Regions from separate parts of the Burkholderia sp. APQ4-4ca genome, predicted to be linked through region 2. Evidence: riboswitches for the same ligand, from Rfam matches in the RefSeq annotation. Region 2 holds a riboswitch; each other region holds the start of a gene.
The links. A riboswitch is a leader RNA that binds a small molecule or an ion and turns the genes downstream of it on or off. The one in region 2 is predicted to bind cobalamin.
Positions count from the first base shown of each region.

Region 1: linked by a shared signal. The riboswitch ahead of cobA (uroporphyrinogen-III C-methyltransferase) and the one ahead of AC3IFE_RS10480 (FecCD family ABC transporter permease) in region 2 are both predicted to bind cobalamin.
Region 3: linked by a shared signal. The riboswitch ahead of AC3IFE_RS07540 (TonB-dependent receptor domain-containing protein) and the one ahead of AC3IFE_RS10480 (FecCD family ABC transporter permease) in region 2 are both predicted to bind cobalamin.

Region 1 covers NZ_JBYQCG010000059.1:182,472-188,806, forward strand. The annotation lists gene AC3IFE_RS02635 (M20 aminoacylase family protein) at 1-882, shown strand, start outside; gene AC3IFE_RS02640 (cobyrinic acid a,c-diamide synthase CobB) at 1,053-2,357, opposite strand; gene cobO (cob(I)yrinic acid a,c-diamide adenosyltransferase) at 2,360-2,962, opposite strand; gene AC3IFE_RS02650 (cobalamin biosynthesis protein) at 2,996-3,373, opposite strand; gene cobA (uroporphyrinogen-III C-methyltransferase) at 3,370-4,179, opposite strand; cobalamin riboswitch at 4,290-4,527, opposite strand; gene AC3IFE_RS02660 (EAL domain-containing protein) at 4,819-6,315, shown strand.
Region 2 covers NZ_JBYQCG010000086.1:820-11,826, reverse strand. The annotation lists gene cbiB (adenosylcobinamide-phosphate synthase CbiB) at 1-62, shown strand, start outside; gene cobD (threonine-phosphate decarboxylase CobD) at 55-1,074, shown strand; gene AC3IFE_RS10505 (cobalamin-binding protein) at 1,071-1,976, shown strand; partial or broken gene cobC (alpha-ribazole phosphatase) at 2,076-2,657, opposite strand; gene AC3IFE_RS10495 (adenosylcobinamide-GDP ribazoletransferase) at 2,642-3,394, opposite strand; gene cobT (nicotinate-nucleotide--dimethylbenzimidazole phosphoribosyltransferase) at 3,408-4,463, opposite strand; gene AC3IFE_RS10485 (ABC transporter ATP-binding protein) at 4,525-5,343, opposite strand; gene AC3IFE_RS10480 (FecCD family ABC transporter permease) at 5,340-6,338, opposite strand; cobalamin riboswitch at 6,497-6,745, opposite strand; gene AC3IFE_RS10475 (ATPase) at 6,900-7,250, shown strand; gene AC3IFE_RS10470 (cell division protein ZapA) at 7,247-7,561, shown strand; RNA gene ssrS (6S RNA) at 7,643-7,824, shown strand; gene AC3IFE_RS10460 (EVE domain-containing protein) at 7,895-8,356, shown strand; gene AC3IFE_RS10455 (SIMPL domain-containing protein) at 8,539-9,279, shown strand; gene lgt (prolipoprotein diacylglyceryl transferase) at 9,417-10,313, opposite strand; partial or broken gene AC3IFE_RS10445 (LysR family transcriptional regulator) at 10,403-11,007, opposite strand, start outside.
Region 3 covers NZ_JBYQCG010000072.1:328,102-334,436, forward strand. The annotation lists gene AC3IFE_RS07515 (Lrp/AsnC family transcriptional regulator) at 1-14, opposite strand, end outside; gene AC3IFE_RS07520 (LysE family translocator) at 131-763, shown strand; gene AC3IFE_RS07525 (DUF6331 family protein) at 760-1,179, opposite strand; gene AC3IFE_RS07530 (alpha/beta hydrolase) at 1,187-2,188, opposite strand; gene AC3IFE_RS07535 (TetR/AcrR family transcriptional regulator) at 2,211-2,762, opposite strand; gene AC3IFE_RS07540 (TonB-dependent receptor domain-containing protein) at 2,890-4,818, opposite strand; cobalamin riboswitch at 5,036-5,228, opposite strand; gene AC3IFE_RS07545 (threo-3-hydroxy-L-aspartate ammonia-lyase) at 5,460-6,335, opposite strand, start outside.

The sequences.
Region 1 (6,335 bases), on a different contig from region 2:
GCGGGCAAGATGCACGCGTGCGGCCACGACGGCCACACGGCGATGCTGCTCGCGGCCGCGAAGCACCTCGCGCGCGAACGCCGCTTCTCGGGCACGCTGAACCTGATTTTCCAGCCGGCCGAGGAAGGGCTCGGCGGTGCGAAGAAGATGCTCGACGAAGGGCTGTTCGAGCAATTTCCGTGTGACGCGATCTTCGCGATGCACAACATGCCGGGCTTCCCGACCGGCACCTTTGGTTTCCTGCCGGGGCCGTTCATGGCGTCGTCGGATACCGTCGTCATCGACGTGCAGGGCCGCGGCGGCCACGGCGCGGTGCCGCATCGCGCGATCGATCCGGTCGTCGTGTGCGCGCAGATCGTGCTGGCGTTGCAGACGATCGTGTCGCGCAACGTGTCGCCGCTCGACATGGCGATCGTCACGGTCGGCGCGATCCATGCGGGCGACGCGCCGAACGTGATTCCCGATCGCGCGCAGATGCGCCTGTCGGTGCGCGCACTGAAACCCGACGTGCGCGACCTGCTCGAAACGCGCATCAAGGAGGTCGTCCATGCGCAGGCGGCCGTGTTCGGCGCGACCGCGACGATCGACTATCAGCGCCGCTATCCGGTGCTCGTCAACGATGCGGAGATGACGGCGTTCGCACGCGACGTCGCACGCGAATGGGTCGGCGAAGCCAATCTGATCGACGGGATGGTGCCGCTCACCGGCAGCGAGGATTTCGCGTTCCTGCTCGAGAAACGGCCGGGCTGCTACCTGATCATCGGCAATGGCGACGGGGAGGGCGGTTGCATGGTGCACAACCCCGGCTACGACTTCAACGACGCGGCATTGCCGACCGGCGCGTCGTACTGGGTCAAGCTGGCCGAGGCGTTTCTGGTGTGACGGAGGAGGCGAGACATGCGGCACAGGGCCGACCATCGGCCCACTTAAGCGGGGCGAATGCAAAATGTACCGACATCTGTAGCCGCGCCCGTCGAATGCTGTAGTCGCTACAAAGCGACGTCCATCTCGACAGGCTTCGTGCCGCGTCATGCAGGCACGACATCGATCGTTCAGAACGCTTCCCCACCGAACAGCGCCACGACCGCATCCGGATTCGACGGCCAGTACATGTGCATGTACGTCGCGACGATCGCCCCCGCGCGATAAACGGCTTCGCCGCTGCCGGCCGCGCCATCGGGCCGGATGGCGGTCGCGACCGGCGCCAGCGGCGTATCCAGCCGCGAATAATGAAACGTATGGCCGCGCATCGGCCCGGTATGCGTATCGAGCTGCTGCATGCCGAGCGCCGCGAACCGGCGTTGCATCGTCGCACGCCCCGGCAGCAGGCCGAGCATCGGCGTCGTCGAGCCGTCCACGTCGGTCAGCGATTCGCACAGATACACCATGCCGCCGCATTCCGCGACGATCGGCCTGCCGGCTGCCGCATGCGCGCGAATCGTCTGAGCCGTCAGGGCATTCGCCGCCAGCGTCGCCGCATGCAGTTCCGGATAGCCGCCCGGCAAAAACAGCGCGTCGCAATCGTCGGGCACGGGTTCGTCGGCGAGCGGCGAGAAGAACCGCGGCTCGGCACCGAGCGTCTCCAGCAACGCGAGATTGGCCGGATAGATGAACGAAAACGCCGCATCGCGCGCCACCGCGATCCGCTTGCCGGCCAGCGCGCGCGGCAGCGGCGCGGCCACGTCCGGTTCCGCGAACGCGACGGCAGGCGGCAACTCGGCGAGTGCGGTTTGCGCGAGCACATCGGCCGCGCGATCCAGCCGTGCATCGAGATCGTCGATATCGGCCGGCTGATGCAGCCCGAGATGCCGCTCCGGCAGCGCGATGCCCGCATCGGCCGGCACGTGCCCGAGCCAGCGCAACGCGTCGGGCAACGCCTGTTGCAGCAATTCCGCGTGCCGCGCCGACCCGACGCGGTTCGCCAGCACGCCGTGAAACGGCACCTCGGGCCGGAACCGCGCGAGCCCGAATGCGATCGCCGCGAACGTCTGCGCCATCGCCTTCGCCGAAATCACCGCGACGACCGGCACGCCGAACGCGACCGCGAGATCGGCGCTGCTCGGCGTGCCGTCGAACAATCCCATCACGCCCTCGATCAGGATCAGGTCCGCGTCGCGCGCGGCGTCGGCGAGCAGCGCGCGGCAACCGGCCTCGCCGACCATGCCGAGATCGAGCGCATGCACGGGCGCACCGCTCGCGCGTTCGAGCAGCATCGGATCGAGAAAATCCGGTCCGGTCTTGAACACGCGCACACGGCGGCCGAGCCGACGGTGCAGCCGCGCGAGGCCGGCCGTCACCGACGTCTTGCCCTGTCCGGACGCGGGCGCGCTGACGAACAGCGCGGGGCAGGCCGGCATGCTCAGAACTCCACGCCGCGCTGCGCCTTCACGCCTTGCTCCTTGTACGGATGCTTGACGAGCCGCATTTCGGTGACGAGATCGGCCGCATCGATCAGCGCATCGGGCGCGTGCCGGCCGGTGACGACGACGTGCACCGATTCCGGACGAGCCGTGAGCGTCGCGAGCACTTCGTCGAGCGGCAGGTATTCGTACTTCAGCACGGTGTTCAGCTCGTCGAGGATCACCATCCGGTAATCGCCGCTTTCGATCATCCGGCGCGCCTCGTCCCAGCCCTTGCGCGCGGTCGCGATGTCGGCGTCGCGGTTCTGCGTGTTCCACGTATAGCCGTCGCCCATCGTCACGAAATCGCACTCCGCGACCGCGCCGAGGAAATCGCGCTCGGACGTGTGCAGCGCGCCCTTGATGAACTGCACGACACCGAGCCGCATGCCGTGGCCGAGCACGCGCACGGCCATCCCGAACGCGGCCGTGCTCTTGCCCTTGCCGTTGCCGGTGTGGACGATCAGCAGGCCCTTTTCCTGGGTGGCGGCGGCCTGTTTCTTTTCATGGCCGGCGCGGCGGCGTTCGGTCATCCGTTGATGGGATTCGGCATCGGTCTTCATCGGGAGTCGTCCTGTCGAAAGCGGAATAAAGGTTCAGAGCGGGCCGGCGAGCGCAACCGTCACGCCGCCCAGAATGGATTTGGGGCCGAGCAGCCGGCCATGCGGCGCCGCGAGCTGCGCGCACGGCTCGGCCACGCCGGCGACGCCGAAACGCGCAAGCGCGGCCGCCGACGGAGCGCTCGACGCGCATTCGGGACAATTCGCAATCCGCGCCGCATCGAACGCGACGAGCGGCCAGCCGCGGCGCGCGCACAGCGTGCGCAGCGCACAGGCGCGCGCCTTGTCGGCGAGCGTCGCGACGAGCGCCGGTTCGGCGGCCGGATAGCGCGCGAGCGCGGTGCGGATCGCGGCATCGAGTTGCGCGGCCGTGACGCCCGCGCGGAAACCGACACCGAGCGCGACGCGCATCATGCGCGGCCGCCGAGCGCCGCACGCACCGCCGGATCGTCGGCGAGCGCCGCGACGCGGCCGATCACGACGATCGCCGGCGAACCGATACCGGTTTCGGCGACGCGATCGACGAGCGTATCGAGCGTCGCGAGGACGTGGCGCTGGTCGGGGCGCGTCGCGTTCTCGATCGCCGCGCACGGCGTGTCGCCGGGCAGGCCGCCGTCGCGCAGCGCCGCGGCAATCGCGTCGAGCCGGCGGATGCCCATGTAGATCACGATCGTCATGCGGGTGGCCGCGAGCGTGCGCCAGTCGGGCTCGTCGGCCCCCGCGCCGTGGCCGGTGACGAAGATCACGCCCTGCGCGTCGCCGCGGTGCGTGACCGGGATGCCGAGCGCGGCCGGCGCGGCGATGCCCGCGGTGATCCCGTTGACGACTTCCGCCGGGAAACCCGCCGCACCGAGCGCGATCAGCTCCTCGCCGCCGCGGCCGAACACGAACGGATCGCCGCCCTTGAGCCGCGCGACGCTGCGGCCCGCGCGCAGGTGCGCGAGCATCGCGGCGACGATCGCCTCCTGCGGCGTCGACGCATGGCCGCCACGCTTGCCGACGTGCTCGATCAGCGCATCGGCGCGCGCGTGGCGCAGCACGTCGGGGTTCACGAGATCGTCGACGAGCAGCACGTCGGCCGCGCCGATCGCGCGCACGGCCCTGAGCGTCAGCAGGTCGGCGTCGCCGGGGCCGGCGCCGATCAGCCACGCGCGGCTCATCGCGCGCGGCACGGCGCGCACCGTGTCGAAACAGTGAAGCAGGGAAGGCGGGCGGCACATCGGCGGCCGGCGGGCAGGCAGTGCATGTCGGAACGGGCAAAATCCGCGCGAGCGCGGGGGGAATGCGCACCCGATCCGTTCCCCGCGGATCGGGCGTTCGGCAAGCATCGCGCTCGCCCCTTGCGTCGGCCGGTATCCGGGCTGGCCGCTTGCCAGACCGCAGCCTTCCCGCCCGGTCGAAGGGCAGTGGCATCGCGGGCGGCCTGGGCGCACGCGCGGGAAAGCGCGTGGCGCGGGCGGCGTACCGTTGCGGGGACAGCACAGGCCGGGCGGATATCCGCCTCCTGTTTCCCGTTTAACTGCATGCACGGAATGCGCATGCGAGCACCGAACGCGGCGCATACGATAGCACAGCGTGCATCGGGCGCGAGGCCGGCGAACCGCGCCCGTATCCGTCCGGGACGCAATCCTTGGGAGAGCCATCGCGCTGGTGTGCAATCATCTGGCCGGCGTCATGAGCAAGGCTCAGCCTCGGGTGGCCGGTCGCACCAAGCTGACGAGAGTCATACCAAAATCGGCTCGCTCTGCCGGACCTGCAGGGCGATGGCCACTACCACTACATCGCGAAGTGCCGCGCCTATGGCGAACGTACGCAGATGGACAACCTCCAGTCGGGCCGGTTATGCACTCGCGATCGGCATGCTGGTCGTTTCGGCAGGGTTGGCGCTGGAAACGTGGCCGCTGGTCACGAAGACCGTGCTGGCGCAATCGGTTGCCGGGCTGGGGACGCAAGTCGTGCAGCAGATCGACGTCGTGTTCGATTCGGCGGCCAGGACGCTTGCCGACGTGGATGCGTCGCCGTACGCGGACTGCTCGCCGCAGGATTTGCGCCTGTTGCGATCGGCTTCCGTGCGGTCGAAGTACGTCAAGGACGTCGGACGCCGGTCGGGCGCCGCTCTGCTCTGCACGACGATGCTGGGCATGCTGCCCAGGCCCTTTTCTCCGAAGCGGCAGCCATTCCGGCTGACCGACACGATGTCGGCCTTCTGGACCGTGCCGTTGTTGTCGAGCCCCGACACGCTGGGGCTCGTGGTCGCGGGAAGGCGGGCGAACCTGCTGATGGATCTGGACGCCTTCAGGGTACTGCCGCCGTCAGGCCTGCACTACTTGATCGGGCTCAGCGGCCACCCGACCGCGCGCGTCATCGGGCTCGACGCGCGCGGTGTCCCGGCGTACGTCGATGCCGGCCAGGTGCCGGGGTTTCGGGACGGCAAATCGTTCTGCTCGGCCCGCGTGCCGGTGTGCGCCATCGTCGTCGTGACGCCGCAAGCGCTGGCCAACGCCAGCCGGCACGCCGCCTGGCTGCTGGGGATCGCCGGCGGCGCGGCGGGCTGCTGCCTGGGGCTCGGGGCGCTGATGCTGCACCGACGCTGGGCCGCGCTTGCGGCGCAGATACGTCGAGCACTGGCAAACGGACAATTTGTCCTGCGCTATCAGCCGATCGTCGCGCTGGGCGCGTCGTCACGGATCGTCTCCGCCGAAGCGCTGATCCGCTGGATCGACGGGCCGGCCGCACCCGACGTGTTCATTGCCGAGGCGGAACGCGCCGGAATGATCGTCGACGTCACGGCCTTCGTCGTGCGCACGGTCCTGCGGGAGATGCGTGCGCTGTTCGACAACGCGCCGGACTTTCGCGTGACCGTCAACATCAGCGCGCCCGAGTTGCGGGACGGCAGCCTGATGGCGACGCTGGACAACTGCTGGCCGGCCGGATTGCCGCGCAAGCATGTCGGTTTCGAGCTGACCGAACGGTCGACCGTGGAACTGCCGGAAATTGTGCCGGCGCTTCGGCAATTGCGCGACCTCGGGCATCCCGTCTACATGGACGATTTCGGCACGGGCTACTCCAGCCTGAGCCTGCTGCAGCATCTTCCGATCGACTACATCAAGGTCGACCGTTCGCTGCTGCCGGCCACGCCGCAGCACGACGGCACCTCGATCATTCCGGAGATCCTGGCGATTGCCCGCCGGCTCGGGGTCGGCGTCGTCTTCGAGGGCGTCGAGACCCGTGAGCAGGCGCACATGCTCGACATGCCGGGGCAGTCGGTCTGTGCGCAGGGCTGGTATTTCGGGCGCCCCGATACGGTCGAAGCGCTGCAAGGCGCGATCACGGCGCAATCGCTGCGAACGGGCTGAGCATCGGACCGAAAACCCGG
Region 2 (11,007 bases):
CGCTGTGGCTCGCGCTGCTGATCGCGAGCGGCGCACTCGCCATGGCCACCCATCATGTCTGATTCATCCATCGCGCACGGCGGCAACCTGCATGAGGCCGCCCGCCGCCACGGCATTCCGTATGACGCATGGCTCGACCTGTCGACCGGCATCAATCCGGTCGGCTACCCGGTTCCGCCCGTGCCGGCCGACGCCTGGCGCCGGCTGCCCGACGAGGGCGACGGCCTCGCGGCCTGCGCCGCGCAGTATTACCGCGCGCCCGACGCCGCGCACGTGCTGCCGGTCGCCGGCAGCCAGGCCGCGATCCGCGCGTTGCCGGCGTTGCTGCCGGCCGGCGACGCCGGCGTCGCACCGCTCGCATACGGGGAATACGCGCCCGCGTTCGCGCGCCACGGCCATCGCGTCGTCGCGCTCGACATCCGCGCGAATACGCTGCCCGCGACGCTGCGCCACGTCATCGTCGGAAATCCGAATAATCCGACCGCCGAGTTCGTGCCGACCGAACGCCTGCTCGGCTGGCATGCGCAACTGGCGGCACGCGGCGGCACGATGATCGTCGACGAAGCGTTCGCCGATACGGGCGCGACGCCGTCGCTCGCGCCGCAGGTCGATCGCGCGGGGCTCGTCGTGCTGCGCTCGGTCGGCAAGTTCTTCGGGCTCGCCGGCATTCGCGCGGGCTTCGTGCTCGCGCATCCCGCGCTGATCGCCGCGCTGCGCGACAGGCTCGGCGCATGGACGGTCAGCGGCCCCGCGCGCCACGCGGTCGCCGCGGCGTTCGCCGACCGTGCGTGGCAGGCCGCCGCGCGCGAACGGCTCGCGGCCGACGGCGAGCGGCTGGCCGCGCTGCTGCGTACGCACGGCTTCGCGGTGCGCGCGACGCCGCTGTTCAGTTGGACCGACGATCCGCGCGCCGCGGCGCTGCATGCGGCGCTCGCGGCACGCGGAATCTGGACGCGGTACTTCCCGTCGCCGTCGAGCGTACGCGTCGGCCTGCCCGGCAGCGAAGCCGAATGGCGGCGCCTCGGTGATGCGCTCGCACACTGCGTGCCGCTCCCGCAGCAGGCCTCGGCATGAGTCCGCGCCTGTTCCACCGGCTGACGCTGGCCGCGCTCGCTCACGCGCCGCTCGTCCACGCCGACGTCACGACACGCGACGACGCCGGCCATACCGTCACGCTGCCCGCGCCCGCGCAGCGCGTGATCAGCCTCGCGCCGCACGCGACCGAGCTCGTCTACGCGGCCGGCGGCGGCGCGAAGCTCGTCGGCACCGTCACGTACAGCGACTATCCGCCCGCCGCGCAAGCGGTGCCGCGCGTCGGCGACAACAAGGCGCTCGATCTCGAACGCATCGCCGCGCTGAAGCCCGACCTGATCGTCGTGTGGCGGCACGGCAACGCCGAGCGGCAGACCGATGCGCTGCGCGCGCTGCACATCCCGCTGTTCTTCAGCGAGCCGAAGCATCTCGACGACGTGTCGTCGTCGTTGCGCCGGCTCGGCACGCTGCTGGGCACGCAACCGGCCGCCGACGCTGCCGCGGCCGCCTTCACGCGGGACATCGCGACACTGCGCGCACGCTACGCGGCTCGCCCGCCCGTCACGATGTTCTTCCAGGTGTGGGATCGCCCGCTGACGACGCTCAACGGCACGCACCTGATCAACGAAGTGTTCGAACTCTGCGGCGGCCGCAACGTGTTCGCGTCGCTCAAGCCGCTCGCGCCGACCGTGACCGACGAGGCGGTGCTCGCGGCCAATCCGGAGGCGATCGTGACGACGAGTGCCGGCGCGACCCGTTCGAACGAACCGCTGCCGAGCCTCGCGCGCTGGCGCGCGTGGCCCGCGCTGACGGCCGTGGCGCGCAACAACCTGTTCGCGATCGATGGCGATCTGCTGACGCGGCCGTCGCCGCGGATCGCGCAAGGCGCGGCCGCGCTATGCGAGGATCTGGATGCCGCGCGTGCGCGGCGGCCGGCGCATTGATTTCCGGCGGCCGTCACGTTCATCGCGCACTCATACCGAATGCGTCCGGTGCTCGGCTCCGTGCGCCGCGTCGTTCACATGCAGACGCAAGTGCGCCTCTGCGTCCCAATGCACGACTTCCCACGTTCGCGCGGCGTCCTCGCTGCGCAGCCACACCACCCCACCCGTCGGCACCGGCCGCGACAGCAACGTGTCGAGCGGCACGCGCAACACATGCGACGCGAATACGCGGATCACACCCGCATGCGTGACGATCCATTGCGGCCCGTCGAGCTTCACAACCGCATCGGCCCGCCGCGCCACCCGCGCGACGAAGCGCTCGACGCTTTCTCCGCCGTGCCCGCACGCATGCATCAGGTCGGCCGCCCACGCATCGAGCGCCGCGCGGTCGATATCGTCCCAGCGCTGCATTTCCCACGCGCCGAAATCCATTTCCTGCCAGTCGTCATCGCGCAGCAGCGGTACGTCGAACGCCCGCGCGAGCCGTTCGGCAACCGACGCGCAGCGCGTCAGCGGGCTCGTCCACACCCGTTCGGGCGACGGTATACCCCGTTCCGCCAAATGCGCGCGCACGGCCTGCGCGCCGTCGTCAGCCGACTCGGCGAGCGGCACGTCGCTGCGCCCGTAGCAGACGCCCGGCTCGATGCCGACGGCCGGATGACGGATCAGGACGACGTCCATCCGAGCACCACCAGATAGATCGCCAGTTCGCCCAGTTGCTGCGCGAAGCCGAGACAGTCGCCCGTATAACCGCCGATCCGCTTCACGAAATAGCGGGCCAGGCATGCGCGCACGAGCACGAGCGCCACGCATGCGGCAACGCCCATGCGCCAATCCGGCCAGAATAGCCACGGCAGTCCGAACACCGCCGCGACGCCCGCCGCGCGTGCGCCCATCCGTTGCGCGACCGGCTTCGCCTTGCCTTCGGGCCGCACGTAGTCGAGCGTCGTCAGCAGGCTCACCGCCATCGCACGGCTCGCCGCGTGCGCGGCGATCATCGTCCATGCGGCGCGCAGCGGCAGCATCGACGCCAGCGCCTGCCATTTCAAGCCGAGGGCGACGACGAGCGCGACCGCGCCGAACGTGCCGATCCGCGAATCGTGCATGATGCGCAGCACGTCGTCGCGCGTGTAACCGCCGCCGAACGCATCGCAACTGTCGGCAAGGCCGTCTTCGTGGAACGCGCCGGTCGCGAGCAGCGTCGCAGCCATCGACAGCCCCACCGCGATCGATGGCGGCAGCGCGCGCAGCGCGACGAGATAGACGAGCGCGCCCCATGCGCCGACGCACGCGCCGACGAGCGGAAAATAGCGCGCGGCCTGGTCGAGGTCGCCGGCCGTGTAGCCGATCGAGCGCGGCACGGGCACGCGCGTGAAATAGCCGAGCGCGACGAAGAAGTAGCGCAGTTCGGCCCGCATGCCGCGCGCGCGCTCAGGCGTCACGATCGTCGACGCCGGCGGATTCGAAGCTCGCCATCTCGCTGAGGAACGCGGCGGCCGCGCGCACCAGCGGCAGCGCGAGCGCGGCGCCCGTGCCTTCGCCGAGCCGCAGGTCGAGCGCGAGCAGCGGCTTCGCGCCGAAATGCTCGAGCATGCGCCGGTGGCCGGCCTCGTGCGACGTATGCGAGAACACGCAATAGTCGCGCACGCCGGGCGCGATGCGCTCGGCGACGAGCAGCGCGGCGGTCGCGATGAAGCCGTCGACGAGGATCGTCATCCGCTCGCTCGCGGCCGCGAGGTACGCGCCCGTCATCATCGCGATCTCGAAGCCGCCGAACGTCGCGAGCACGTCGAGCGGCGCGATCGCATGCGAGTGCTTGACGAGCGCGCGGCCGAGCACCGCGCGCTTGTGCGCGAGGCCCTGATCGTCGAGGCCCGTGCCGCGGCCGACGCATGCGTCGATCGGTACGTCGAGCAACCGGCTCATCAGGCACGCGGCCGACGACGTGTTCGCGATCCCCATCTCGCCGAAGCCGATCACGTTCGTGCCGAGCGACGCGTGCAGGCGGACGCGCGCCGCGCCCGCGGCCAGCGCCGTCATCGCTTCTTCACGCGTCATCGCCGGTTCCGCCGCGAAGTTGCGCGTGCCGCGCGCGACCGGCAGCGACACCAGCCGGTCCGACAGCGGCAGCGGCGACGCGACGCCCGCATCGACGATCTCGAGCGTGCTCTGCGCGACGCCCGAAAACGCGTTGATCGCCGCGCCGCCGGCGAGGAAGTTCGCGACCATCTGCGCCGTCACCGCCTGCGGATAAGGGCTGACGCCCTCGGCCGCGATCCCGTGATCGCCCGCGAACACGATCGTCACGGGACGCTGCACGCCCGGCCGCTCGGTGCGCTGGATCAGGCCGATCTGCAGCGCGAGCGCCTCGAGCTGGCCGAGGCTGCCGGGCGGCTTGGTCTTGTGGTCGATCACGTGCTGCAGGCGCGTGCGCAGCGCGTCGTCGAGCGGCGCGATCGCGGGCGGGAATTGGGTCGAAATGGTCATCGGGAAGCCGTGTGGTGGGGGCGGCATGCGCCGCGCATCGGAAAATTCGGAACGGGAAAGATCATTGTCGCGCGGGCCACGCCGGCAGCAGCGCATCGCGGCCGTTCTCGCGGATCAGCACGAGCGGATAGCCGAACGCGTCGCTCGCGCGCTCCGGCGTCAGCACGTCGTGCACGAGGCCGGCCCACGCATGGCCGCAGCCGTCGAGCAACAGCGCATGCGTCGCGAAACGCCGTGCGAGATTCAGGTCGTGACACGAAAACATCACCGTGCGCGGGCCTGCCGCGAGCCAGGCGGCCAGCGCCGTCAGGCAGTCGATCTGGTGATGCAGGTCGAGATGCGCGAGCGGTTCGTCGAGCAGCATCAACGGCGCATCCTGGCACAGCGTCGCGGCCAGCGCGACCCGCTGCCGCTCGCCGCCCGACAGCGACATCACGTCGCGCGACGCGAGCAGGCTCAGGTCGAACGTCGCGAGCGCATCGCGCGCGGCCGCGCGGTCGCCGTCGCGCTCCCACCCCCAGCCGCCGAGATACGGAAAGCGGCTGAGCAGCACCGTGTCGAACACGGTCGCGCTGAACGCATCGTGCAATTGCTGCGGCATCAGTGCGCGGCGCTGCGCGAGGTGTTCGGGGCGCCACGCGGCAAGCGGCCGGCCGTCGATCTCGACGTGTCCCGCGGCGGGCGGCTGCAGTCCCGCGAGCGTCGCGAGCAGCGTCGTCTTGCCCGCGCCGTTCGGCCCGGCGACGCACCAGATCTCGCCGGGGCGGAACACCTGCGTGAAGTGGTCGAGCAGCGTGCGCGCGCCGGCCTTGAGCGTCAGGTCGACGGCCATGTAGCGCATGTCGCCGGCGGCGGCATTCCGTACTGCGGCGCCCGTCATCGCATCGGCCTCCTCAGCAGCATCCACAGGAACGTCGGCACGCCGATCAACGCGGTCATGACGCCGACCGGCAATTGCGCGGGCGCGATCGCGGTGCGCGCGAGCAGGTCGGCCGCCATCACGCCGCCGCCGCCCGCGAGCATCGCGGCCGGCAGCAGCATCCGCTGGTCGTTGCCGAACGCGAGCCGCAACGCATGCGGCACGACGAGGCCGACGAAACCGATCGTCCCGGCCGTCGTGACCGCGGCCGCGGCGGCCAGCGACGCGACGAGATAGATCCGCACGCGCAGGCGCGCGACCGGCACGCCGAGCGCGAGCGCGCTCGCGTCGCCGCGCAGCAGCACGTTCAGTTGCGGCGCGGCCGGCAACGCGACGCCTGCGCTCAGCAGCAGCGCGCCCCACGCGAACCACGGCGCCGTCGCGCCGTTCAGGTCGCCCGTCAGCCAGAAGATGATGCCGCGCAACCGCGCGTCGGGCGCGAGCGACAGCAACAGCGTGACGAGCGCGCCCCACCCCGCCGCGATCACGACGCCCGTGAGCAGCAGCCGCGGCGACGCGTCGCGCGATTCGCCGCGCCACAGCTCCCGCCTCGCGAGACCGAGCACCAGCGCGACCGATACGAGCGAACCGGCGAACGCGGATGCGTCGACGAGCCACCACGCGCCGCCCGCGATCATCGCGACGAGCGCGAAACCGGCCGCACCGCCCGACACGCCCAGCACGTACGGCTCCGCGAGCGGATTGCGCAGCAGCACCTGCAACAACGCGCCGGCCAGCGCGAGCAGCGCGCCGCACGCGAAACCCGCGAGCGCGCGCGGCAGGCGCAGCGTGCGCACGATATCGGCGAACAGGGTGTCGCCGCCGTGCGGCACGAGCGATGCGAGTGCTTGCCACGGCGACATCGGCACGCTGCCGATCGACAGCGACGCGACGAACAGCAGCGCGACCACGGCGCCCAGCGCGGCCCAGATGACGCCGGCGCGCGCGGCGTTCATGCCGCGCACGGCCGCGCGCACGACGCGCGGCGCATCCGCTGGCGGTAGCCGGCCGCGCGCGACATGGGCGCGTGGCGGACGATTGGGGTCGGCATCGAAGAACGTTCCGTGAACATTGCGCGCCCCGCTTCCCCGCAGGCCGCGCGTCATGGAGCCCGTGCGGGCTCCCCGTCTCGGCCGGTATCCGGGCTGGCGGCGGTCCGGCTCGCCTTCCCGCGCAATGATGCGCAGTGGCCCGCGCCCGCGTGCGACCTGCACGCGAAACGCGCCCGAGCCGGCCTGCGTCACGCGACGCGGCCGCTTACCGTTGCGGGGGCAGCGCAGGTTGGCGTGCTCCTCGAGCCCGCACCCTGCTTCCCGTTTAACCGCGCGTCCTGCGCGCGAGCACCGAGGCGGCGCCAGTTTAGGAGCCGGTCGCGCGAGCGTCAAGGAAGCATCCGGACTCGCGCGGGAAGCGCCGATTCGCGGCAAGAAGCAGGGGTGTTACGACTGGAAACGTTACAGATGTCGGATTGGGCGGTATTCCGCGCTAAAATGCTGGGTCTTTAGAGGACGCAGCAAATGCTCAACGAACTCGAAACCCTGTCTCAAAATATTGGCCGTCTGATTTCGCTGAACAAGCGCTATCACTCGGAACGGCTCGCGCTCGAGGAGCAGGTCGCGCAATTGCGCGCGGAAGCGGACACGGTCCGCGCGGAACTCGCGCAGCTGCGCGACGAACGCAATGCGCTCGCGGCCGAGCGCGACACGTTGTCGGCGAAGATCGACGACGCCCAGGTAAAACTGAACGCGATTCTCGAAAAGCTGCCGCGCTCGAAGAGCGCGGAGCAAGCCGACAACCAGCTCGACCTGCTCGATGCGCAAGCGCGCACGGATGGCGATGATGCGGCCAGCCACGGAGAACATGCATGAGCACCAAGCAGATCGAAGTCTCGATTCTCGGTCAGGCCTATCGGCTCGCCTGTTCGGCCGAGACCGAAGCGGCGCTGCTCGAAGCGGTCGCGCGCGTCGATGCCGAAATGTCGAAAATCCGCTCGAACAGCTCGGTGCGCGGCACCGATCGCATCGCGGTGATGGCGGCGCTGTCGCTCGCGTCGGAATTGCTGCGGTTGCAAACGAGCGTGCGGCACGGTGAAGCATTTCCGGCGGAAGAAATCCGTCGTACAATGCACCAGATGAACGAACAACTCGGCGCGGTGCTCGCACAGCACGAGACGCAGTAACGTTTCAAACGATGCGTCGATTCCGCTTGATCTCGACGGTCAACGGTGGTCAAATTGGCGCATCGAAACACAGTTCAGTCAGCTTCCCTGCCTGGTTCGCCAAGGTCATATATTCCTTGAACCAATGCCATGTGCACGGTTGCGGAAATTTGTAGCACGGGCGCGCGCGTCACTCTGTCTGATGTACCCGAAGTGCTGCTAACTGCGACCAATTCTGAACCTCAGGTTCAGGATGCCGGCCTAGCGGCCAAGGCGGGGGCCTATCCAACGGCATCGGGCAACTCCCGGTGCCGTTTTCTTTTGTAGCAGCCTCTTTTTGCGTCGATCACGACCATGCAATACTGGCTGATGAAGTCCGAACCGGACGAAGCAAGCATCGACGATCTCGCCAACGCACCGCAGCGTTCGCTGCCGTGGACCGGCGTGCGCAACTATCAGGCGCGCAATTTCATGCGCGACACGATGAAGATCGGCGACGGCGTGCTGTTCTATCACTCGAGCTGCCCCGAACCGGGCATCGCGGGTCTCGCCGAAGTGTCGTCCACGCCCTACCCCGATCCCACGCAGTTCGATCCGAAAAGCCCCTATTACGACCCGAAATCGACACAGGAAGCGCCACGCTGGCTGCTCGTCGACGTGCGCTTCGTGAAGAGGTCGCCGCTCGTACCGCTCGCCTCGCTGCGCGAGCACGACGAGCTCGCCGACATGCGCGTGCTCGCCCGCGGCAACCGGCTGTCGATCACGCCCGTCACGCGCGCGGAATGGCGGTTCATCACCGAAAAGTTGATGAAGTAGGCACCGGCCAAAACGTCAAATCTGGTCAGTACGCACGGCCGTCACGGAACTCGCGATGCTTTCGCGCGGCCTAAGCAACCGCTGTCGGCCGATCGGGCCGGCTGTCGTTTTTTTCGTCGCGCGGTACGCCCGCGTCGCGCACGCGTGATCCGCGTGCGCGCCCTCGCACAAGGAGTCCAACAATGACCAAGAAATCCGCTCTCGCGCTGTCGCTCGCCCTCGCCGCCGCCGTTCCCGTCGCGCTGACGCTCGCGTCGCCCGCCGCGCACGCCCAGGCCGCGAACCCGCACTTTCCGGAGCCGGCCGGCGTGCTGTCGCTTTCGTCGCAGGCCAGCGCCGACGTGCCGCAGGACATCATCCACATCACGCTGTTCTACGAGCAGCAGGCCAAGGACCCGGGCAGTCTCACCGCGCAGTTGAACCAGCGCGCGGATGCGGCGCTGTCGCAGGCGAAGGGCGTGTCGGGCGTCACCGCGCACACGGGCGCGTTCTCGGTGTATCCGAGCACCGATCGCGACGGCAAGATCTCCGCATGGCGCGGCCGCACCGAAGTCGCGCTCGAATCGCGCGATTTCGCCGCGGCATCGAAGCTGGCAGGCCAGTTGTCGAACCTGATGCAAGTCGCGAACGTCGAGTTCTCGCTGTCGCCGGAAGCCCAGCGCACGGCCGAGCAGAAGCTCACGACCGAAGCGATCAAGTCGTTCCGCGCCCGCGCGGACGAAGCCGCGAAGGCGTTCGGCTACAACAGCTACACGATCCGCGACGTGAACGTCGGCAGCGGCCGCAACGTGCAGCCGTACCCGCGCATGATGGCGATGGCCGCGGCGCCGATGGACAGCGCGAAGATGAGCGCGCCGATCGCGGTCGAAGGCGGCAAGGCCACCGTGTCGGTCACCGTCAACGGCTCCGTGCAGATGAAGTAACGCGCATCGCGCCGTTGTCGGAAACGCAAAACGCCGGCCCTCGGGCCGGCGTTTTTCATGTGCATCCGGGTAGCCGATGCGCACGCCGATCGCGCGTGCATCGATACCGCGTCATGCGGCCACCTCATGCGTCCACTTCAAGCAGCCGCATTCGCGTTCGCCGCGCGGCGGCGATACGCCCACACCATCAGCGCGATACCCGCGACGATCATCGGCAGCGACAGCCACTGCCCCATCGACAGGCCAAGCGCGAGCAGGCCGAGGAAGTCGTCGGGCTCGCGCGCGAACTCGACCGTGAAACGCGCGAGGCCATAACCGATCAGGAACAGCGCGGATATCGCGCCCATCGGCCGCGGCTTGCGCGCGAACAGGAACAGCACGAAGAACAGCGCGATCCCCTCGAGCGCGATTTCATAGAGCTGCGAAGGATGGCGCGGCAGCATCTGGTATTGCATGAACACGTCGGCGAGATGCCACTTCTCGACAAGCTCGGGATGTTTCGGCAGCCATGCCGCGTCGTCGCGCATCGCGCCGGGGAACAGCATCGCCCACGGCGCCGTCGGATCGGTCACGCGGCCCCACAGCTCGCCGTTGATGAAATTGCCGAGCCGCCCGGCCGCGAGCCCCGTCGGCACCATCGGCGCGACGAAATCGGTGACCTGCAGCCAGTGCCGCTTGCGCTGCCACGCGAACAGCACCATCGCGAGCGTCACGCCGAGGAAGCCGCCGTGAAACGACATGCCGCCTTCCCACACCTTGAACACGTCGAGCGGATGCGAGAAATAGAAATCGGCCTTGTAGAACAGCACGTAGCCGAACCGGCCGCCGAGCACGGTGCCGAGCACGCCGTAGAACATCATGTCGTCGATGTCCTTTGCGGTCCAGCCCTGCGCGGCGACGTGCGGCAGCTTCAGGCGGATGCGACCGACGACGATCGCCGCGATGAAGCCGACGAGATACATGAGACCGTACCAGCGCACGGCCAGCGGCCCGAGATGGATCGCAACGGGGTCGAAATTCGGGTGAATGATCATGGGTTAGCGAAGAAGTTTTCGAATACGGTACGGCCATCGCACAGATGCAGGACCGCGCATTGGACGGCGCCCGCGCGCCATCGTTCACGTCACGCGGCCGGACCGTGCGCACGCACGACGTCGATGAAGCTGACGAGCACGGGACTCACGTCGCCGGTGCGCCACGCGAGGCCCGTCTCGACGACCGGCGCGTGACCGGCCAGCGGCCGGTAGACCACGCCGGTGCGCCGCAGGTTACGCAGCGATTGCGGCACCCGTGCGACGCCCATGCCGGCCGACACGAGGCTGACGATCGTCTGCATCTGGATCGCCTCCTGGCCGATGCGCGGGGTTTCCCCCGCCGCGCCGTAGCAGCCCGTAATGATGTCATAAAAGCCGGGCGCCAAACGGCGCGGAAAGATCACGAGCGGCAACGCGGCGACGTCGGCAAGCTGCACCGGCTCGTCCTCGGGCGCGGCGGACGTCGGCCGGCATCGCGACCACCAGCGGCTCGCGCACGACGGGCAGGTACGACAGCCCGGCCGCGTGGCGCGGCGGCACGGGCGGAATCACGAGCCCCGCGTCGATGCGCCCCGCGACGAGTTCGTCGATCCGCACGTCGCTCGTCGCTTCCGCGAGCTGCAGCCGCACCTGCGGATAGCGCGCGCCGAACGCACGCAGCAACGACGGCAGCAGCCCGTAATCGGCGGTCGAC
Region 3 (6,335 bases), on a different contig from region 2:
TCCAGATCGTCCATCGGGGCGGGCGTTTTTAAGGTAGAGCCGCCATTTTTCCTTAAAAACCGCATTCAGCGGGAAGCGGACTTTCCCTACGATGCCTGTTCGAGCCATGGGATGTGGAAAGGAGCAGGCGATGTTGTTCATCAAATCCGTCGTGATGGGGCTGTCGATCGCGGTGCCGGTCGGCCCGATCGGCATGCTGTGCATCCAGCGCAGCCTGAGCCGCGGTTTCCAGGCGGGATTCGCGACGGGCATCGGCGCCGCGTGCGCCGATGCGATTTACGGCCTGCTCGGCGCGCTGGGCGTCGCGGGCATCGTCACCGCGTTCCCGATGCTGACCGTCGGCCTGAAGATCGGCGGCGGCGCGTTTCTCGTGTGGCTCGCGTGGACCATCGCGCGCCAGGCGCCGGCCGCGCCGGCCGGGCAGCGCGAGTTGCCGCGTACGACCGTCCTGCGCGATTTCCTGACGACGTTCGGCCTCACGCTGTCGAACCCGATGACGATCGTGTCGTTCGTCGGGATCTTCGCGGCGCTCGGCCCGCTGCCGGGCGCGCGGGAAGGCCCGATGTGGGCGACCGTCGCGTGGATGGTGGCCGGCGTGTTCGTCGGCTCGGCCACGTGGTGGCTGTGCCTGAGCAGTGCAACCGCCGCACTGCGCGCAAGGCTGTCGTTCACGTTCATGCACGTGCTGTCGCGCGTGTCGGCGGCCGTCGTCGCGGTATTCGGCGCGATCCAGCTCGTCGCCGGCGTACGTGGCTTGATCTAGGCGCGCGGGGCAGCGCGGGTCGAGCGGATCGCGTCGACCGTCGTCCGGATATGGGCGAGCAACTCGAGCATCACCGTTTTCCGGAAGTACTGGTTGATTCGCATGCTGACGACGATATCGGACGGCAGTGCTTCGATCGCAAGCTGAACCGACCGCAGATCGTCGACGAGCCGTGTCAGCGCATCGGGGTCCCACGCGTGCAGTGCAACAGCGATTTCCTCAGGCCAGAGACCGAACGCGTCGATGCCGCAGCATCCTGCGACGCAGTCGGTTTCCAGCGCGTCGATCAACGGCATGACGGCCGCCAGATGCGGATCGACGTCGATCGCATGCGCGTGGCCGCCGGCCAGATCGCCGCATGCGATCCAGCGATCCGGGCCGATGCCGATGTCGTTCTTGTGTGCTTTTCCGTTCATCGCCGGCTCAGTTCGATACGTGAAAACGCAGGTGCGCGTGCACGAAGCGCGCGATTTCGTGGCTCAGCTCGATATCCTCCGGCGCGCCCATGAACCCGCCATGCGGCATCCCTTCGAATACGTGCAGCTCGGTCGGCACCTGCGCGCGCCGCAACGCGCGATGCAGGCGCACGGCGTTCGACAGGAACAGGTCGCGCGTGCCGCTCTGGATGAAGGTCGGCGGGAAGCCGGCGGCGAAATCGCCGAACAGCGGCGACAGGTACGGATGCGCGAGATCGGCGCCGTTCGCGTAGAGCAGATTGTTCGCCATCAGCGGCGCTGGCAACACGACGTCGACGAGGCGGTTGGTCTCGAAGCTGTCGCCGGATTCGGTCAAGTCGGCTTCCGGCGACAGCAGCACGAGCGCGGCCGGCAGCGGCAGGCCCTCGTCGCGGGCGCGCAGCACCATCGCCGCGGCGAGATTGCCGCCGGCCGAACGGCCGCCGATGACGACGTTTTCCGGTGCGTGATGTGCCAGCACGTAGGCATAGGCCGCGATGCAGTCGTCGAGCGCGGCCGGGTACGGATGTTCGGGCGGCATCCGGTAGTCGACGCCGTAGCAGCGGATGCCGAGCCGGTCGGCCTGCATTTGCGCGCCGGCGCGGCACGCGGCGCCGCCGCCCACGATCAGCCCGCCGCCGTGCAGGTCGATGATTGCGCATGCGCCGGAAGCCGCGGCTTCCGGCGTCGCGACATGCACGTTGGCAGCGCCGACGCGGATCGTCTCGACGCGCGAACGCAAAGCGCCGGCGAGCTGCGCGACCGCGGCCGCGTAATGCGCGTCGGCGCCGGCTTTCACGTGCATCCACGCGTCGATGTCGTCCGGGGCCGGCATCACGTGCAACGCGTTCAGCGGCACGCCGTCGTCGCCGGTCAGGCGTTGCAGCGCGGCGCGCGCTTCGTCGCTGATCGAGGTGGGGAAGGGCACGACACGGCTCGGCAGCACGACGCCGTCGGGTTTGTCTTTCATCGCTTGGGCTCCGTTCGGGGCGTCATGCGGGCGAAGGCCAGTGGCGCAGCATCGCGTCGAGCGCATCGAGGCTGCGCGACCACGACGCGTCGGCATCCGGCGCGCTGTGCGAGAAGCCGCCGGCGCTTTCGAGCGTCACGTAGCCCATGAAGAAGCCGCCGAGCAGGCGGATCGCATGCACGTGCTCGGCATCCGGCAGCGCGTAGCCGCGCAGTACCGCCGACGTCATCCTGACGAGCTGCCCGCCCGCGCTCGCGGCGGCGCGCTCGGCGCTCACCAGATGACGGGCGGCGGCGAAGCGGCCCGGATGCGCCCGTGCGTAGTCGCGATAGACGTTCGCGAGCGCCGCCAGCGCGTCCTTGCCGGTGCGGCCGACCAGCGCGGCGGTGGCGCGCTCGGCCAGCTCCTGCAGCGCGAACAGCGCGATGCGGCTCTTGAGATCGTCGAAGCTCGGGATATGGGAATACAGGCTTGCCAGCTTCACGTCGAAATGCCGCGCGAGCGCAGCGCCGGTAAGCTGCTCGAAGCCGGTTTCATCGGCGAGCTGCGCGCCGGCTTCGACGAGTTTGTCCACGGTAATGCCGGCACGCGCCATGACGAATGCTATGAAGATTAGTTAAAAACCTAATTCTATTAGCTTTCATCGCGATGTCAATTTCGCGCGCGTGCCGGGTGGCGCGTTGCGCCGATGCGTGGCGCCGTCAGAACGTATAACTGACCTTGCCGAACGCGGTGCGCCCGAGCGTGTTGTAGCCGTACGCGGTCATGTACTGGCGACCGAACAGGTTCGACAGCGACGCCGACACCGTCAGGTGCGAATTGATCCGGTACGACGCGCGCAGGCTCACCGTCAGGTACGACGCCAGATACTGCCGGTTGGCCGGATCGTCGAACGTCGAGCCGCCGTACAGCAGCGACGCGCCCGTGCTCAGCGCGTGCAGCTTCAGTTCGTCCCACGTGTGATCGACGTTCAGGCTGACCGTCTGGCGCGGCCGGCGGCTGAGCCACGTCTGGTTCGTTTCGTCCTGCGGATTCAGGATGCCGACCGCGACGCTGACCGGCGTCGAGCGGCCGATCGTTCCCTTGTACGACAGGTCGATGCCGCGAATGTGCGAACGGCCGATGTTCATCGGCGAGAACGTCGCCGGGTTGTATGCGATCAGGTTGTTGACGCGCGTGTCGTAGATCGCCGCGGTGAACGTGCCGTACGCCGTGTTCGCATCGAGCGCGGCCTCGACCGACGTGCTGCGTTCCGGGCTGAGGTTCGGATTGCCGTAGCCCGGGTAGTACAGGTCGTTGAAGGTCGGCAGGCGGAACGCATTGCCGTACGACATGCGCGCCGTATAGACCGGCGTGATCGCCCACGACAGCGCGGCATTGCCGGTGTTCACCGCTTGCCCGGCGATGATCTCGTGTCGGCCGGCGACGAACATCGTCACGCGGCCGAGCGTCGCCGACTGATGCAGCGAGAACGCGGAATCGTTGCGCGTCGGCACGCCGCCGGGAATGTCGACCGGCAGGAATGCCTGCTCGCGCGTGAAGTCGTACGCGAGCTTCGATTCGCCCGACAGCGGCAGGCCGAACAGGTGAAACCCGTGCTCCTGATGGGTCAGCGATGTCGACGTGCTGATCCGCTGCGAATTGATCTGGTCGGTCGCGAGGGCGGGGTTGTCGGCGTAGATGAACTGGCGGTCGTTCGCATAGCCGAACGACTGGTCGAACTGCGTATCGGGCGTGATGTCGAGATGGAACGCGACGCCGGTCGTCAGCTGGTGATCGAGTTCGCGATTGACGTAGCCGCTGTTGTCGTAGGACAGATCGGAGCGGTGGTACAGCGCGAACGTCGAGATCGACCAGTTGTCGCGCGCGTAGCCGAGCCGCGCGTCCAGATCCTGCGCGTGATACGGATTGCGGCCGTCTTCGTGGCCGTAGAAGAACGGCCGCGTCGCATCGATGCCGGTCGTGTTGTAGTCGTGCAGCCCGAGCGAATAAGTGAGCCCGCCGAGCGCGGCCAGCGGCCCGGTCGACGGCACCGTGCCCGACGTGCGGAACTGCGTGTCGAACGTCTTGTTCGAGCCGCCGCCGAACGACACGGTGGTCCGGTTCGGCTGGCTGGCGGCGCGGCGCGTGAAGAGTTGCACGACGCCGCCCATCGCGTTGTTGCCGAACGACGCGGCGGCCGGGCCGGAGATCACCTCGACGCGCTCGAACGCTTCGGTCGGCAGGTCCGCCCACGGCGCGATGCCGGTGGTCGGCGAGCCGATCCGGATGCCGTCGATGAACACGGCGACCTGGCTCGCCGACGAACCGCGGATGCTGACCGACGCGGACGAGCCCGGCCCGCCGTTCTGCGTGACGGTCACGCCCGGCAGCGTCGCGAGCGCCTGCGTGATGCTCGGGTCGGCGGGTGACAGCCGGTCGAGATCCTCGCGCGTGAGCACCTGCGTCGACGCGTAACGGCGGTCGAACGATTCGGGCAGGTGCCGCGTGTCGGTCACGCTGATCGTCGGCAGGTCGGCGCCTTCCGCAGGCCCGGCGGGCTGCGCGAGCGTCGTGTCGCCGGCGGCATGGGCGAGCGGGGAAAGCAGCGCGGTGGCGGCGGACGTGGCGAGCAGGTGACGAACGTTCATGAGGCGGCGGAACAAAGTGTGTGACGTGTACGGCGATCGCGGGCGGAGAGCGGGCAGGTTGGGGGTGCCGACGGCGCGTCGGTGCGACGCTTCCGGTCGGGAAGCGGATTCGGGAACGATGGACATCTGATGGATCCTGAGGTCGGGTCGTCCATGCAACGGGCGACCGCCGGGGGCGGTGCCAGGCGCATCGGGACACCCCGCCCGGTGCGGCTGCGTGGACCTCGGGTCGATGGCAGGTCTCCTGGCTCGCGGGTCGTCATCCGTGCAGGCCTTCCCGGTTTCCCAGTGGCATGCGGTGGCACGGATTCGCCGCTCACAGTTGCGGGGGCAGCCGCAGATTCGGGGCGTTGCCCCTGCTGCGTTCCCTTTTGATCCCGTCTCCGGGAACCATCAGCGCGCAAGGGTAATGGCGTGCGCTCGGGCACGTCAATCGTCCGGCCGCGCGCGGATGCGAAAAAACGTCATTGCCCGGCGGCGGCTTTCCAAATCCTTTCGTTCGAGGTGGGCGGGCAGCGTTTCATGTCCGAGGAAACGGCCGGATTCACACGCATGCCGCCGCGCCGGAACTAGCCGCCGTCGTTCCGTCGCTCTTAGGGCCAACGGCGGGCGCGTGCCGTTATCGATGCGCGCCGCGTCGCTCAGGCCGGCGCCGACACCAGCGCGCAGAAGTTCTCGAGATCGACGTTGCCGCCGCTGATCACCACGCCGACGCGCTTGCCCTGCAGCGCATCCTTCATCCGGCGCACGGCGGCGAACGACAGGCAGCCGGTCGGCTCGACGACGATTTTCATGCGCGTGGCGAAGAAGCGCATGCAGTCGACGAGTTCCGCGTCCGTCGCGGTGAGGATGTCGTCGACGTCGCGGCGCAGGATCGGGAACGTCAGGTTGCCGAGGTGCTGCGTCTGCGCGCCGTCGGCGATCGTGCGCGGCGTGTCGATATGTACGATCGTGCCGGACCGGAACGATTGCTGCGCATCGTTGCCGGCTTCGGGCTCGACGCCGTACAGCTTCGCATGCGGCGACAGCGCACGCGTGGCGAGCGCGGTGCCCGACAGCAGCCCGCCGCCGCCGAGCGGCGTGAACACCGCGTCGAGCGGGCCGACTTCGTCGAACAGTTCCTTGGCCGCGGTGCCCTGGCCGGCGATCACGTCCGGGTGGTCGTAGGGCGGCACCAGCGTGAGTCCGTGCTTCTCCGCGAGATCGTGCCCGATCTGCTCGCGATCCTCGGTGTAGCGGTCGTAGGTCACGACGTTGCCGCCGTAGCCGCGCGTCGCGGCCATCTTCGCGGCCGGCGCGTCCTGCGGCATCACGATCGTCGCGGGAATGCCGAGGATGCGTGCCGACAGCGCGATTGCCTGCGCATGGTTGCCCGACGAGAACGCGACGACGCCGTGGCGTCGCTGTTGCGCGTTGAAGCGCGACAGCGCGTTGAACGCGCCGCGGAACTTGAAGGCGCCCATGCGCTGCAGGTTCTCGCACTTGAAGAACACCTGCGCGCCGAGCGCGTCGTCGAT